Regions from separate parts of the Streptomyces sp. SUK 48 genome, predicted to be linked through region 1. Evidence: riboswitches for the same ligand, from Rfam matches in the RefSeq annotation. Region 1 holds a riboswitch; each other region holds the start of a gene.
The links. Region 1 has a riboswitch for cobalamin ahead of GHR20_RS27570 (cobalamin biosynthesis protein). Riboswitches for the same ligand answer to the same signal wherever they lie in the genome.
Positions count from the first base shown of each region.

Region 2: linked by a shared signal. The riboswitch ahead of GHR20_RS34605 (HoxN/HupN/NixA family nickel/cobalt transporter) and the one ahead of GHR20_RS27570 (cobalamin biosynthesis protein) in region 1 are both predicted to bind cobalamin.
Region 3: linked by a shared signal. The riboswitch ahead of GHR20_RS04660 (prenyltransferase/squalene oxidase repeat-containing protein) and the one ahead of GHR20_RS27570 (cobalamin biosynthesis protein) in region 1 are both predicted to bind cobalamin.

Region 1 is NZ_CP045740.1:6,234,964-6,240,024, reverse strand. It holds gene GHR20_RS27580 (inorganic phosphate transporter) at 1-1,024, shown strand, start outside; gene GHR20_RS27575 (hypothetical protein) at 1,058-1,285, shown strand; cobalamin riboswitch at 1,425-1,569, shown strand; gene GHR20_RS27570 (cobalamin biosynthesis protein) at 1,668-2,621, shown strand; gene GHR20_RS27565 (cobyric acid synthase) at 2,618-4,126, shown strand; gene cobN (cobaltochelatase subunit CobN) at 4,123-5,061, shown strand, end outside.
Region 2 is NZ_CP045740.1:7,784,311-7,789,371, forward strand. It holds gene GHR20_RS34590 (GNAT family protein) at 1-37, shown strand, start outside; gene GHR20_RS34595 (ALF repeat-containing protein) at 159-713, shown strand; gene GHR20_RS34600 (ferritin-like protein) at 725-1,867, opposite strand; cobalamin riboswitch at 2,121-2,324, shown strand; gene GHR20_RS34605 (HoxN/HupN/NixA family nickel/cobalt transporter) at 2,352-3,443, shown strand; gene GHR20_RS34610 (hypothetical protein) at 3,633-3,863, shown strand; gene GHR20_RS34615 (heavy metal translocating P-type ATPase) at 3,860-5,061, shown strand, end outside.
Region 3 is NZ_CP045740.1:1,099,894-1,104,954, reverse strand. It holds gene GHR20_RS04665 (hypothetical protein) at 1-1,298, opposite strand, end outside; cobalamin riboswitch at 1,401-1,530, opposite strand; cobalamin riboswitch at 1,594-1,724, shown strand; gene GHR20_RS04660 (prenyltransferase/squalene oxidase repeat-containing protein) at 1,931-4,618, shown strand; gene GHR20_RS04655 (hypothetical protein) at 4,615-5,061, shown strand, end outside.

The DNA of each region.
Region 1 (5,061 bases):
CTTCGCCGCCCTGGTCGGCGCGATCCTCTGGAACCTGCTGACCTGGCTGGTGGGCCTGCCCTCCAGTTCCTCGCACGCCCTGATGGGCGGTCTGATCGGCGCCGCCGTCGCCTCCGCCGGATTCGGCGCCGTGCACGGCGAGGTGCTGGTCACCAAGGTGCTGCTGCCCGCGGTCGCCGCGCCGGTCGTGGCGGGTCTCGCCGCGCTGGTGGCGACCCGGCTCTCCTACCGGGCCGGCACCAGGACCGAGGGCGAGGCCACCCGCAAGGGCTTCCGCGCCGGACAGGTCGCCTCCGCCGCGCTGGTCTCCCTCGCGCACGGCACCAACGACGCGCAGAAGACGATGGGCATCATCACCCTCGCGCTGATCGCGGGCGGCGCCATCGCCCCCGGCTCCAACCCTCCCACCTGGGTGATCCTCTCCGCGGGCCTCGCCATCGCGCTCGGCACCTACATCGGCGGCTGGCGCATCATCCGCACCATGGGCACCGGCCTCACCGATCTGGAGCCCCGCCAGGGCTTCGCCGCGCAGACCAGCGCCGCGACCGCCATCCTGGCCTCCTCCCACCTCGGCTTCTCCCTCTCCACCACCCACGTCGTCTCCGGCGCGGTGATGGGTTCGGGCCTCGGCCGCAAGGGCGGTGTGGTCCGCTGGTCCACCGCGACCCGGATGGCCGTCGCCTGGGTGCTCACCCTGCCGGCCGCCGCGCTGGTCGGCGCGGGCGCCGAGGCCGTCACCGGACTCGGCGACGGGGGCACCGCCGCGGTCGCCGTCTTCCTGGTCGCCGCGAGCGCCTGGATCTACAAGCTGTCCCGGCGCGAGGTCATCGACCACACCAACGTGGTCGCCGACCCGGCCGCGGAGCCCTCCGGCGTGGTGACCACCGCCATCGCCGCGGTGAGCCCCCCGCCCGCGGGCACGATCACCGAGGACCTGACGGCCACCATCCCGGCCCCCGCGCAGGCCCCGGCCGCCGAAGCGACGGCCTCCGCCGCCGCCACGGCCCCGCCCGCCACCGTCTGACCCCCGAGCCCCGTTCACCAAGGAAGCGACCCCATGAAGATCGACTGGGCGGCCATCGGCTCCGTCTTCGGCGTCAGCCTCGCGTTCACCGTGGGCCTGGTGGTCCTGTTCACCCTCGGCGTCAACGGCCTCGCCCGGCGCGAGAAGGCCGCGGCCGAGGGCGGCTCCGCCACGCTCGCCGTCACCGGCGCCTACGTCTGCTTCGCGGCCTGCGCGGCGGCGGTGGCGTACGGCATCCTCCTGATCGTCGCCAAGCCCTGAGCCCGGGGCCCGCGTCGGCCCCGGCAGTTCCCCGAAGGCTCCCCTCCGCGCCCGCGGCAGGGGAGCCTCTCGCATGCCCCGGCCACCCCTCGTGGTGTGGGAATCTGCACACTCCCGCAGGTCAACGGCAAGTTGACGGCCGTTCCGGGGGCGTGGTGGACTGCCCACGCCATCTACGGCAGCAGAAGAGGAAGCCGGTGCGAATCCGGCGCGGTCCCGCCACTGTCACCGGGGAAGAACTCCCCGGGTAGCCAGGAACTCTCGCCGCCGGATCACGTCGAACCAGGGCGCGGACACCCTGAGTGAGGACACATCGCCATGCTCGGCTGCCGAAGGACCAGTACCAGCACCACTGCCGCGGTGACCACGGCCGGCTGAGCCGATGGCCGCCGATCGCAGTTACGCGTACGGCGCCGCCGCCGGACTCCTCGGCGACCTCCTCCTCGGCGATCCCCGCCGCGGGCACCCGGTCGCCGCGTTCGGGCGTGCGGCCGCCGCCGTCGAGGGCGCGTTGTGGCACGACCACCGCGGCTGGGGCACCCTGCACACCACCGTGTGCGCCGGTGGCGCCGTCGCGCTCGGAGCGCTGGCCGCACGCGTCGTACGCCCCTCCCCCGCCGCCTCCGCCGCCCTGACCGCCGCGGCCGCCTGGGCCGTCGTCGGCGGCACCTCCCTCGCCCGCGAGGCCGAGGCCATCGGGGCCGCCCTGACCGCCGGGGACATCGAGGGAGCCCGCGCCCGGCTGCCGCATCTGTGCGGCCGGGACCCGCAGGCGCTGGACGCCGACGGGATCGCGCGGGCCGTGGTCGAGTCGGTCGCCGAGAACACCTCCGACGCGGTCGTGGGCGCCCTGGTGTGGGGCGCCGCCGCCGGCGTGCCGGGGCTGCTCGGCTTCCGGGCCGTCAACACCCTGGACGCGATGGTGGGTCACAAGTCCGCCCGGTACCGCCGCTTCGGCTGGGCGTCCGCGCGCCTGGACGACGTGGCCGGCTGGCCGGGAGCCCGGCTGACCGCCGTCCTCGCCGCCGCGGCCGGACCCGATCCGCGCCGCGCCCTGCGGGCCTGGCGCGCCGACGCCCGCCGCCATCCGAGCCCCAACGCCGGTCCCGTGGAGGCATCCTTCGCGGGCGCCCTCGGCGTACGCCTGGGCGGCACCCTCTCCTACGGCGGCCGCGTCGAGCACCGTCCCGTGCTGGGCGGCGCCACCGGACGGGCCGTACAGGTCGCCGACATCGGGCGGGCCGTACGGCTCTCCCGGCGCGTCGGCCTGCTCGCGCTCGGCACCACGGTCGCCGCGCGCCTCCTCGTCAACGCACGGAAGGGACGCGGGAAGTGAACGGTGGGCTCCTCGTCGCCGGCACCACCTCCGACGCCGGCAAGAGCGTCGTGACGGCCGGGATCTGCCGCTGGCTGGTGCGCCAGGGCGTGAAAGTCGCGCCGTTCAAGGCGCAGAACATGTCCCTCAACTCCTTCGTCACCCGCGAGGGCGCCGAGATCGGGCGGGCCCAGGCCATGCAGGCCCAGGCGTGCCGGATCGAGCCGACCGCGCTGATGAACCCCGTGCTGCTCAAGCCGGGCGGCGAACAGAGCAGCCAGGTGGTGCTGCTGGGCAAGCCGGTGGGCGAGATGAGCGCGCGCGGCTACCACGGCGGACGCCAGCAGCGGCTGCTGGGCACGGTCCTCGACTGTCTGGCCGAGCTGCGCGGACAGTACGACGCGGTGATCTGCGAGGGCGCGGGCAGCCCGGCCGAGATCAATCTGCGCCGCACCGACATCGTCAACATGGGGATCGCGCGCGGCGCCCGGCTGCCCGTGCTCGTCGTCGGCGACATCGACCGCGGCGGCGTCTTCGCCTCCTTCTTCGGCACCCTCGCACTGCTCTCGCCCGAGGACCAGGAGCTGGTCGCCGGGTTCCTGGTGAACAAGTTCCGCGGCGATGTCTCGCTGCTGGAGCCGGGGCTGGACATGCTCAAGGGCCTCACCGGGCGGCCGGCGTACGGCGTGCTGCCGTTCCGGCACGGGCTCGGCATCGACGAGGAGGACGGCCTCCGCGTCTCCCTGCGGGGCGCGGTGCGGGAGTCGGCCGTCGCTCCCCCGCTCGGCGCGGACGTGCTGCGCGTCGCCGTGTGCGCGATCCCGCTGATGTCCAACTTCACCGACGTGGACGCGCTGGCCGCCGAACCCGGCGTCGTGGTGCGGTTCGTGGACCGCCCGGAGGAGCTGGCCGACGCCGACCTGGTCGTCGTCCCCGGCACCCGGGGCACCGTCCGGGCGCTCCGGTGGCTGCGCGAGCGCGGCCTCGCCGACGCGCTCGCCCGCAGGGCCGCCGAACACCGGCCCGTGCTCGGCGTCTGCGGCGGCTTCCAGATCCTCGGCGAGCACATCGAGGACGACGTGGAGTCGCGGGCCGGCGCCGTCCCCGGCCTCGGGCTGCTGCCCGTGCGAGTGCGGTTCGCCCGCGAGAAGACCCTCACCCGCCCCACCGGCCGGGCCCTCGGCGAACCGGTCGAGGGGTACGAGATCCATCACGGCGTCGCCCGGGTCGGCGGCGGCGAACCCTTCCTGGACGGCTGCCGGGTGGGCGCCACCTGGGGCACCCACTGGCACGGCTCCCTGGAGTCGGACGGCTTCCGCCGGGCCTTTCTGCGCGAGGTGGCCGCCGCCGCGGGCCGCCGCTTCGTGCCCGCGCCGGACACCTCCTTCGCCGCGCTGCGCGAGGAGCAGCTCGACCGGCTCGGCGACCTGATCGAACAGCACGCGGACACGGACGCGCTGTGGCGGCTCATCGAGTCCGGCGCGCCGCAAGGACTGCCCTTCATCCCACCGGGAGCGCCCGCATGAGCACAGTGTTGTTGTTGTCCACCGCCGACACGGATCTGCTGGCGGCCCGGGCCAGTGGGGCCGGCTATCTGATCGGCAACCCCACCCGGGTCGACGTCGCCGAGGAGCTGCCGCGGCTGCTGGCGGGCGCGGACCTCGCCGTCGTACGCCTCCTCGGCGGCAAACGCGCCTGGGAGGACGGGCTGGCCGCGCTGAAGGCGTCCGGCGTCCCGGCGGTGCTGCTGGGCGGCGAGACGGTGCCGGACGCGGAGCTGATGGCCGACTCGACCGTGCCCGCCGGAGTGGTCGCCGAGGCGCTGCGCTACCTGGTCGAGGGCGGCGGGGACAACCTGCGCGAGCTGGCCCGCTTCCTGTCCGACACCGTGCTGCTGACCGGCGAGGGCTTCGAGGAGCCGCGCCGGATGCCGGAGTTCGGCGTGCACGGCGGCTACGAGATCCAGGACGGCCGCCCGACCGTGGGCGTGCTCTTCTACCGGGCCCATGAACTCAGCGGCAACACCGCCTTCGTGGACACCCTGTGCGCGGCGGTCGAGGCGCAGGGCGCCAACGCCCTCCCGGTGTACTGCGGTTCGCTGCGCGGCGCGGACGCCGGGCTGTACGAGCTGCTGGGCCGGGCCGACGCGCTGGTGGCCACCGTGCTCGCGGCCGGCGGCACGCACGCCTCCGAGGCGTCGGCGGGCGGCGACGAGGAAGCCTGGGACATCGGCGCGCTGGCCGACCTGGACATCCCGGTGCTGCAAGGGCTCTGCCTCACCTCCTCGCACACCGCCTGGGACGAGTCGGACGCCGCCCTCTCCCCCATGGACGCGGCGATGCAGGTCGCCATCCCCGAGTTCGACGGCCGGCTGATCACCGTGCCGTTCTCCTTCAAGGAGCAGGGCCCCGACGAGGTCCCGGTGTACGTCGCCGACCCCGAGCGGGCCGCCCGGGTGGCC
Region 2 (5,061 bases), 1.5 Mb from region 1:
TCTGCGCTCGGCCGGCGCGCTCGACGAGAAGCCGTGACGCCGGCGCTCGCCGTACGGACAGCACAGGCCATCGATCCGAATGATCATCTGACATAAGATCATTTCCTTCTGTTGACCAACGGGATCGGTCACCAGACCGGTTCCGACGAGGGGGACCCATGAACAAGACCCGCGCGACGCTCGTCCTGGCCGCCACCGCACTGACTCCGGTACTGCTGCTGGCCGGCCCGTCCTTCGCCGCCGCCCCGGCCGTCCCGCACACGTCCGCGGTGGCCGGCTCCGACGAGGACAACGCCGTCGCCATCGCCCGGATCCTGGCCGACCCGGCCGCCGGCAAGGCCGTCAGGCGGGAGGCCAATAAGGCTCTCGACGGCACGCCGGCCGACCGGGCCGCGTTCCTCGCCACCGGCTACGCCAAGGCCCAGGACGAGGACAACGCCTTTGCCATCGTTCGGCTGCTGGCCGACCCGGCCTCCGGCAAGGCCGTCAAGCGGGAGGCGAACAAGGCTCTCGACGGCAGCCCGGCCGACCGGGCCGCGTTCCTGAAGAGCGGCTTGCGGCTCGCCCGGGCGGAGGACGACCGCGTCGCCACCGCCCGGATCCTGGCCCGCCCCGGCATCAGCAAGGCCCTGCGCGCCGCGGCCGAGAAGGCCATGGACGGCACGCCGGAGGAGCTGCGTTACTTCATCACCGTCGGCCAGTACCAGGTCTGACCGGCCCCTGGTCAGCCGCGCGGACGGAACTGAGGGCCGTAGGTCGCCCCGGGGCCGGTGACAGGCATCTCCATCAGTTCCACGGCGGGGGTCTCCAGCCTGCGCATACGACGCACGGCGGTCCTCAGGCTGTGGTGGTCGCCCTCCCGCCACGCCGTTTCGAGCGCGTCGAGAACCGTGGTGTACGTGTCGTCGAAGTCGTCCAGGAGCCTGCGGGCCCCGGCGGGCGGCCGGGGCCAGCCGCCCGCCGGGACGACGGACATGGGCCGCGTGTCGGGGAAGGGGACCGGAGCCCCGGTGAACTGCCATGTGCCGTCGGCCTCCCGCAGCCGACGTCCGTGGTAGATCTCGGCGAACGCGTAGTAGTGCGCCAGGTGTCCGTCTCCCAGGTCGTCGGCGGGGGAGACCGAGGTGCCCTCCCCCTGGTCCTTGATGACCTCGATCGAGCGCTCGACGTCGTCGAGCGTTCTGACGGGCCTGAGGACGTCCTCGCCGACGCGTTCGCACAGCTGCCGGTCGGCGGACAGATCCGGGGCCACCGACCGGAACGCCGTGAGCAGTTCGTCGTAGAAGTGGCCGATGCTGAGAGGGTCGCGCGCGCTGCCGGTCAGTGGTGCCGCGGGCGCCTCGATGGCCATCATCACGTCCCGTACGAGCGCCCTGGTCAAGCCTGACAGGTATACGTCCACCCCCGGATGCACGCCGCCCGGCAGCGGGCCCGGGTAGACCGGCGCCGCTCCCTTGATCCGGGGGCGGCCCCCCAGCGCGACCAGCAGATTGCAGACGATCCCGAGGTGGTACATCTCGTCGGAGACGATGCGCCGGATCAGCCGGGCGGCGTCGCACGTGCGGTTCTTGATGGACCACCAGCCGCACAGATAGGGCGGGATGGTGGAGAACTCGATCTCCACGGCCACCTGGAGGGCCGATCTGAGCCAGTCGACACCGCGGTGCTTCTCGGGGACGGTGATCAGGCGGGCCACCCTCCCGCGCCGTGCCGGAATGTGCCGTGCGGGCTTCGCGGGCGGGCGACCGGGAGCGCACGCGGCCGCCGAGACCTGCGTGCCCGCGGCCAGCGCGGCGGACGCCAGGAGACTGCGACGCCGCACAGGAGATCCGGCCGGCTCCTCGGGAATTCCGGTCGCCTTCGTCACCGCCGCCTCCGTACCCGCCGGTGCTCCCGGCATCGCCCTCGAACCAGGTGCGCGAAGCTAGCAGCCTCGCCCGGTCCCTGAGGGGTGTCCGCGACGGCCGACGCGGCTTCTCACGCCGTCGGTCCAGAACCGGGAACCAGGCCGCGGCTCGCGACGACTACCTGGGGATCGACGGGTCGCCCGTACCGGGAGACCGGATGTGATCTTGGATACCCGAGCGGAGCCGTGGTTGCGCGCAAGCGGGGGGACGGCTCTACGGTGGGCGGGCCGTGGTGTTCGGGAAGACCGGTGACAGCCCTCAGCGGGGCTCAGACCGGAGCGGCCCTCGCCACTGTGATCGGGGAGTGCCCGTCCCAGTTCTGCACGGTCACTGTTCGCCGCCCGGCGGACGGGAAGGCCGGGACGTACACGCGCGCACCCGTAAGCCAGGAGACCGGCCACGGCACTTCACGAGCTGATCCACGAGGTGCTGGAGCGTGACCGCATGACCCTGCCCGCAGAGCCGACCCGATTTCACTGGCGGCGCGAGGACACCGTCCGTACCGCCGGGCTGCTGGTGGTGATCGCCGCCCTGCACGTCGTGGCGTTCGGCATCCTGTTCCTGCTGGTCGTGCCCGGCCACTACGAGATCGGCTCCAAGGCGTTCGGGATCGGCCTCGGGGTGACCGCGTACACCCTGGGCATGCGGCACGCGTTCGACGCCGATCACATCGCCGCGATCGACAACACCACCCGCAAGCTGATGGCCGACGGCAAGCGTCCGGTGTCGGTCGGCTTCTGGTTCGCGCTCGGCCACTCCAGCGTGGTGGTCGCCATGGCGGCCCTGGTCGCGGGCGGCGCACAGCTCGCCGGCACCCTGCTCGACGACGACTCCCGCACCCACCAGACCCTCGGCGTCGTCGGCACCACGGTCTCCGGGACGTTCCTCTACCTCATCGCGGCGCTCAACCTCGTGGCGCTCGCGGGCATTCTGCGGGTCTTCCGCGCGATGCGAGCGGGCACGTACGACGAGACCGCGCTGGAACAGCACCTGGACTCGCGGGGGTTCATGAACCGGTTCCTGGGCCGCTTCACCAGGTCGATCACCCGGCCCGGGCAGATGTTCCCGCTGGGCTTCCTGTTCGGGCTCGGCTTCGACACCGCGACCGAGGTCACCCTGATGGTGATGGCGGGCAGCGGCGCCGCGGCCGGGCTCCCGTGGTACGCGATCCTGTGCCTGCCGCTGCTGTTCGCCGCCGGGATGAGCCTGTTCGACACCCTCGACGGCACCTTCATGAACTTCGCCTACCAGTGGGCGTTCTCCAACCCGGTGCGCAAGGTGTTCTACAACCTGACCATCACCGGCCTGTCCATCGCGGTCGCCTTCCTGATCGGCACCATCGAACTGGTCGGCGTGCTGCACGAGAAGCTCGACCTGAGCGACGCGGTGACCGGCTGGATCGCCGATCTGGACCTGGACAACGTGGGGTACGTCATCGTCGGCCTGTTCGTGGTCGTGTGGGCGGCGGCCCTGGCGTACTGGCGGCTGGCCAGGGTGGAGCAGCGGTGGGCGGGCCGGCTCGGCGAGGGCGGCTGACCCTCCGGCCGCTCCCGGGACCTCCGTGAGCCGTCGTCAGCGCCGGTGGGCACCGGGGGCGCCGACGGCTATGGCGTACGTCACGATCATGCCCCGGAACTCGACGCTCCACCGGTCCGACTACTGCGACGGTACGGCTTCCACCGCCAGCTCTCGCACGACGGTCCGATGCGACCAGGAAGGTCGGGCATGGCCGATATCCCGTTGTCACCCGGCTCCACCCGTACGACCCCCGGCAGGCTGCTGCCGCCTCCCGCGCTCTGCGGATTCCTGCTCCTGCTGGTGCTGCTGTTCTCGGTGTCCTACGCCGTCGGCTCGGCGGCGGGGCCGGTGGCACCCGGCATGCACGGCACCGGGAGCGGCGGGAGCGGCGGCGGTACGGGCGACATGCCCGGGATGAGTCATGGGGGCGGCGAGTGACCGCTCTCGAACCGGCGGCGGAACTCGTCGTCACCGACCTCACCGTGGGCGGGATGACCTGCGCGGCCTGTGTCCGCCGGGTGGAGAAGAAGCTCGGCAGGCTGGACGGCGTCACGGCCACGGTCAACCTGGCCACGGGGCTCGCCCGGGTCAGCCACCCGGCCGATGTCGCGCCCGAGAGCCTCGTCACCGCGGTCGAACAGGCCGGGTACCAGGCCGCGTTGCCGGTGACCGAGGTCGCCGAGGTGGCTGCGAGGGCCGAGGACGAGGAGGAGGCCGGGTCCCGGCGCGAGCGGGAGCGCATCACGGTGACCGCGCTGCTGGCCGTACCGGTGCTGGTGCTCTCCATGGTGCCGGCCCTGCAATTCGGGAACTGGCAGTGGCTGTGCTTCGTGCTGGCCGCTCCGGTGGCCGTGTGGAGCGCCTGGCCCTTCCACCTCCGCGCGCTGCGGGGGCTGCGCCACTCCACGGCCACGATGGACACCCTGGTCTCGCTGGGGATCGTGGCGTCGTTCGCGTGGTCGGCGTACGCGCTGTTCCTCGGCGGGGCGGGTGAGCCCGGGATGCGGATGTCGTTCAGCCTCCTGCCCTCCGCGTCGGACGGCAGGGCGCACCTGTATCTGGAAGCGGCCGTCAGCGTCCCGCTGTTCGTGCTGACCGGACGGTTCCTGGAGGGGCGGGCCCGGCGGGGGACCGGGGCGGCGCTGCGGTCGCTCGCCGAGCTGGCGGCCAAGAAGGTCTCGGTGCGCGACGAGCTCGGCGAGCGGTCGATCCCGGTCGAGCGGCTGCGCGTGGGGCAGACCTTCGTGGTGCGGCCGGGGGAGCGGGTCGCCACCGACGGACGCGTGACGCGGGGCACCTCCGCCGTGGACCTGTCCCTGGTGACCGGCGAGAGCGAGCCGGTGGCGGTGGGTCCGGGCTCGGCCCTGGTCGGCGGCGCCGTCAACGCCGGCGGGCTGCTTCTGGTGGAGGCCACGGCGGTCGGCGCGGACACCCGGCTCGCGCGGATCACCCGCCTCGTCACCGAGGCACAGGCCGGAAAGGCACGGGCGCAGCGGCTGGCGGACGCGGTCGCCGGAGTGTTCGTACCCGTCGTCCTCGCCCTCTCGGTGACCGTCCTCGGGTTCTGGCTGGGTGCCGGCGCCGATCCGCAGGCGGCCCTCACCGCCTGCGTGGCCGTACTCGTCGTGGCCTGCCC
Region 3 (5,061 bases), 5.1 Mb from region 1:
GCCTTGCCGTTGAGGGTGGTGACGGTGCCGGAGCCGGAGGCCGGGGTGATGTCCGTGACGCAGCCGGACGGGGTCGCCGTGCTCTTGGCGGCGTCGAGGACCGCGCCCAGCGTGGTCGTGGTGCCGGTCGGCGTGAGCGCGACGGAGCACACCTTCAGGCCGCCCGCCCCGTCGTCCACGCTGAGCGCCAGCTTCGTCGCCGTACCGGAGGTGAACGAGCCCTGGCCCACCCACTGCGGGGCACCCGGCGTCGTGGGCGCGGGCGGCGCCGCGGTGAAGCCGCCGCCGGCCACCGCGCGCAGGGCGTCGATCGAGGAGTACGCCGTCGGCGAGGCGTCACCCGGCTGGTACCTGAAGCCGCCGCCGGGATTGAACTGCTGCGCGATCAGGAAGTCCACCGGGGTCTTCCCGGCCGAGGTGAGGAAGTCACCGGTCTGCGGGTTGATGCCGCACGCGTTCAGCCCGGACACCGCCCAGCCGTTGGAGTCGGTGTTCACGCCGAACATCGCGTTGAAGGCACCGCTGTTCGCCACCAGCTTGCTCTTCAGGAACGCCTTGGCGCGGACGATCCCGCTGTCGGTGCCGGGCACCCCGGACGTGCACAGCGCGGCCATCGCGGCGCCGGTCATGTCGATGTCGCTGGTGGCGGCGAGCTGGCTCGGATTCCCCTCCGCCTTGCCGTAGTTCCAGCCGCCGTCGTTGTGCTGGTTGGCCCGGATGCGGGCGACGACGGAGTCACGCAGCGCCCCCGGTATCCGCGCCTGCCCGGACTGCGTCTTCGCGCCGTTCAGGGCGAGCGCGGCGAAGACGGTGCCGTTGAAGTTGGCCGACGGGCCGAAGTAACCGGTCTCCGAGGTCTGCCAGTAGCCGTAGATGTCGGCGATCAGATCCCGCGAGGCGGACACCCGGGCCGGATCGATGCCCGCGGCGTACGCGTTCAGCACGGCGCGCTCGTAGTCGGTGACGACGGGGGAGGAGGACGGCCAGGCGGTGGTGGAGAGCAGATTCCGGTAGACGGATCTCGCGTTCTTGCTGGTGTCGCCCCCGGGCGTGACGTCCACCGCGGCGGTGCCGGCCGCGGCGAGCGCGCTGAACGCCCACTCGTTGGACAGTCCGGAACCGGCGTACGAACCATCGGCCGCCTGGAGGGACTTGAGGTAAGCGACGCCGTTCGTCTTCGAGGTGGTGATCTGCGCCGGGGAGGACGTGGCCGCTGCGGGCAGCGTGCCGAGGGTGAACGCGCCGAGCGCGGCGGCCGCGACGAGCGCGGGACGGCGGAGGGACAGCGGACGGATCATGGCCTGCTCCTTGGATGGAGGACGCCGACCCCACTCGGTGCCATGGCCCATCGATCCGGGGGCAGCGGGTGCAGGCCGCCGTCCGGAACGCGTGGACCGGCTTCCAAAAGTGCTACACCGCCTGGGCATTCGGGCTCGGGACGGCCCCGCCGTCCCATACCGCTGCGCGTCAGCCCCGGACTCCCACCGGGTTCCCCCATTCGGCAGACCGAGACGGTACCCGACGGCCAACCCGCCCGCCAGCGACCGTCCCCGGTCCGTGCGCCGCGTCACGGGCCGCTCTTGACGCTTCCTGTGAAGCGTGCTCAAATCCGGCTGATACGCAATGAGTTCCAGGGGAAGCCGGTCGAATTCCGGCGCTGACCCGCAACCGTAGGCCCGGCACCGTCCCGGGCGAGCCGGACTGCCTGGAGCGTGACCTGCAACAGACGCCGTCGTGGACTGCGGCGTGGTGCGAACGGCTTCCGGGCTCCTTCCGTGCTCCGGGGGCCCCTCTGCCACGCCCGTGCCCGCGCCGGCCGACAGAGGGGGCCGTGGTGGGGACCGGGCAGCGAAGAGACGAGCGGGCGAGGGCGATTCCGCCCCGCGTGGCGGCACAGGCGACGGCCCTGTGTGTACTGCTCGCGGCCTGCATGACCTTCCTCACGATCACGGTCACGCCCGCGACGGCGGACGGCACCGGCGGCTGCACCGCGACCAGGGGCGCCCTGGTCGCCGTGGACTTCGGGCCCTTCGGCGGCCCGGTGGAACACGGCTGCGACCTCACCCCCACCACCGGCTACGACCTGCTGCACGACGCCGGCTTCAGCACCGCCGGCACCCAGCACGACGGCCCCGCCTTCATCTGCCGCATCGGGTACGGCGCCTTCGACTCCGGTACGCAGTACCCGACATCGGACAAGGAGTCCTGCGTCCTGACCCCGCCCGCCACGGCGTACTGGTCGTACTGGATCGCCGCCCCGGGTCAGAAGGACTGGACCTACAGCCCGTACGGCGCCATGGACCGCAAGCTCAAGGACGGCGACGTCGACGCCTGGGTCTACGGCGGCACCGATGTCCAGGGCTCCACCGGCAAACCCACGTTCACCCCCGACGACGTACGCGGCGGCGACCCCTCCGGGCCCGGCCCGGGCGGCCCCACCGGTGCCCCCGGCAAGCTCGACACGAAGGCCGCCGCCACCTGGCTGACCGGCCGACTCACCGACGGTGAAAGGGTCGTGGACGACGGTGCCACCACCCCCGACTACTCGCTGACCGCCGACACCGCGTTCGCGCTCGCCGCCGCGAACGGCAAGAGCGCCGCGCTCGACAAGGTCACCGGCTATCTCGCCGCCCACACCGCGGACTTCGCCTACCCGGACGGCACCGGCCAGGCGCCCGACGCCACCGCCGTGGCCCGGCTCGCCCTCCTCGCCGAGATCACCGGCCGCGACCCGCGCGCCTTCGGCGGCCACGACCTGCTCGCCGCCCTCACCGCCAACGTGTGCGCGGCGGGCCCGGAGTCCGGCGAGGCCACCCCCGGCTGCACCGCCAAGGGCGACTTCCGCGCCTCCTCCTACACCGAGGGCCAGGCCCTCGCGGTCCTCGCCCTGCTGCGGGCCGGCGTGACACCCCCGGCCGCCGCGGTCGACCGCCTCACCCGACTCCAGTGCAAGGACGGCAGTTTCACCAGCATCCTCATCCGGTCCGGCGAGTACTGCGACCCCGACCCCGCCACCACCGGGCTCGTCGCCCTGGTGCTGCACCGGGCGGGCGGCCACGAGGACGCGGTGAGCGCCGCCCGCGCCTACCTCGGCGGCGCCCAGCGCGCCGACGGCGCCCTCCCCGGCTACACCGGCTCGACCACCGGCTCCGTCAACGCCACCGCGTACGCCGCCCAGGCACTGGCCGCCCTCGGCGACACCACCCGCGCCACCGCGGCCGTCGGCTGGCTGTCCCGGCAGCAGCTGAAGAGCGGCGGCTTCGGCTTCGAGGAGGGCGCCACCGACCCGGCCGTCTACGCGACCTCGCCCGCCGTCCTCGCCGGCAGCGGCACCAGCCTGGTCACCCTCACCACCAAGGCCACCGGACCCACCCCGCCGCCGACCTCGCCGAGCGGCACCCCGACCACCCCCGCCCCCGCCCCGGGCGCGGGCCCCGACCTGAAGAAGGGCGTCGCCTACCTCACCACGGCGGCCAACCTCAGGCAGGGCCAGTACTACGGCGACGGCACCACCTCGGGGCGCGCCGACTTCGGCCTCACCATCGACGGCGCCTACGCGCTCGCCGCCACCGGCCTGGACAACGCCAGGCTGCGCGGCATCGTCGACTTCCTCGACCACCGAGGCAAGGACGGCGCGGGCCGCACGGTGGACGACTGGACGAATGTCGGCACCTCCTACGCGGCGGCCGGCTCCCTCGGCAAGACCGCCCTGCTCGCCGAGGCCGTGGGCCGCGACCCCCGGCACTTCGCCGGACACGACCTGATCGCCGCCCTCGACAAGGCCGTCTGCGCCAAGGCCGGCACCGGTGGCGACCGCGCCTGCGCGGCGAAGGGCGCCTACACCTACGCGCCCTCCGTCTTCGCCCAGTCCCTCGCCGTCATGGCCCAGGTGCGCGCGGGCGACACCACCTCGGCCCAGCGGCCGATCGCCTACCTGGAGAGCCTTCAGGAGAGCAGCGGCGCCTGGCCCAGCCTGATCCCGTCCACCAAGGACTCCGACGTGGACTCCACCGCCATCGCCGCCATGGCCCTCGACCTGGCCGGCGGCGCCACGGCGGACAAGGCCGTGGCCAAGGCGCTGACCTGGCTCGCCTCCCGGCAACTGGCCGACGGCGGCTTCCCCGGCACCGCGGGAGACTCCGTCAACTCCGCGGCTCTCGCCGTACAGGGCCTGTCGCTGGACGCGCCGAAGTACGCCCGGCAGATCGCCAAGGCCCGCACGTTCCTCGCCTCGCAGCAGAACGGCGACGGCGGGTTCGCGGTGGCCAAGGGCGGTGACCGCCGTTCCGACCTGCGCGCCTCCACCCAGGCCGTCGGCGGCGCCACCGGCATCTCCTTCGGCACGCTCAAGCGCAGCCTGACCGGCACCTCCCCGCAGCCCACCCCGAGCCTCAGCGGCAGCGCCCCGGACATCGTCACCACGGGAGACACCGGCGGCACCGGCGACTCCGGCGGCGCGGGCGACGGCGGGGCCGGTACGAGCGGCGGTGGCGGCATCCTCGCCGCCACCGGCGTCCAGGCGGGGGCCCTCGCCGCGATCGCCGTGCTGCTGATGCTCGCCGGCTGGCGCACCGTGGCCGTCGCCCGCCGCCGCACCGGCACCGGGAGCGGACGATGAGCGCGGCGGCCCGCCTGATACGGGTCCTGGCCGCCCTCGGTCTCGGCGCCGCGGCCGTCGTCCAGGCCGGTACTCCGGCCGCCGCCGCGCCCCAGCCGATGGGGCGCTGCACCACCACCTCGGGCGTCGTGCTCGCCGTCGACCTCAGCCACTGGGGCGGCCCGATCCTGCGCTCCTGCGGCACCACCCCGACCACCGGGTACGAGCTGCTCAACCAGGGCGGCTGGAGCACCACCGGCACCGGGCACGACGGCCCCGCCTTCATCTGCCGCATCGGTTACAGCGGTTACCAGCACGGCCGCCAGTACCCGACCCCCGCCCAGGACGACTGCGTGCTCACCCCGCCCGCCTCCGCGTACTGGTCGTACTGGCACGCCGATCCCGGGGCCACCGACTGGACGTACAGCCGGCTCGGCGCGATGCTCTACCGGCCCAAGCCGGGC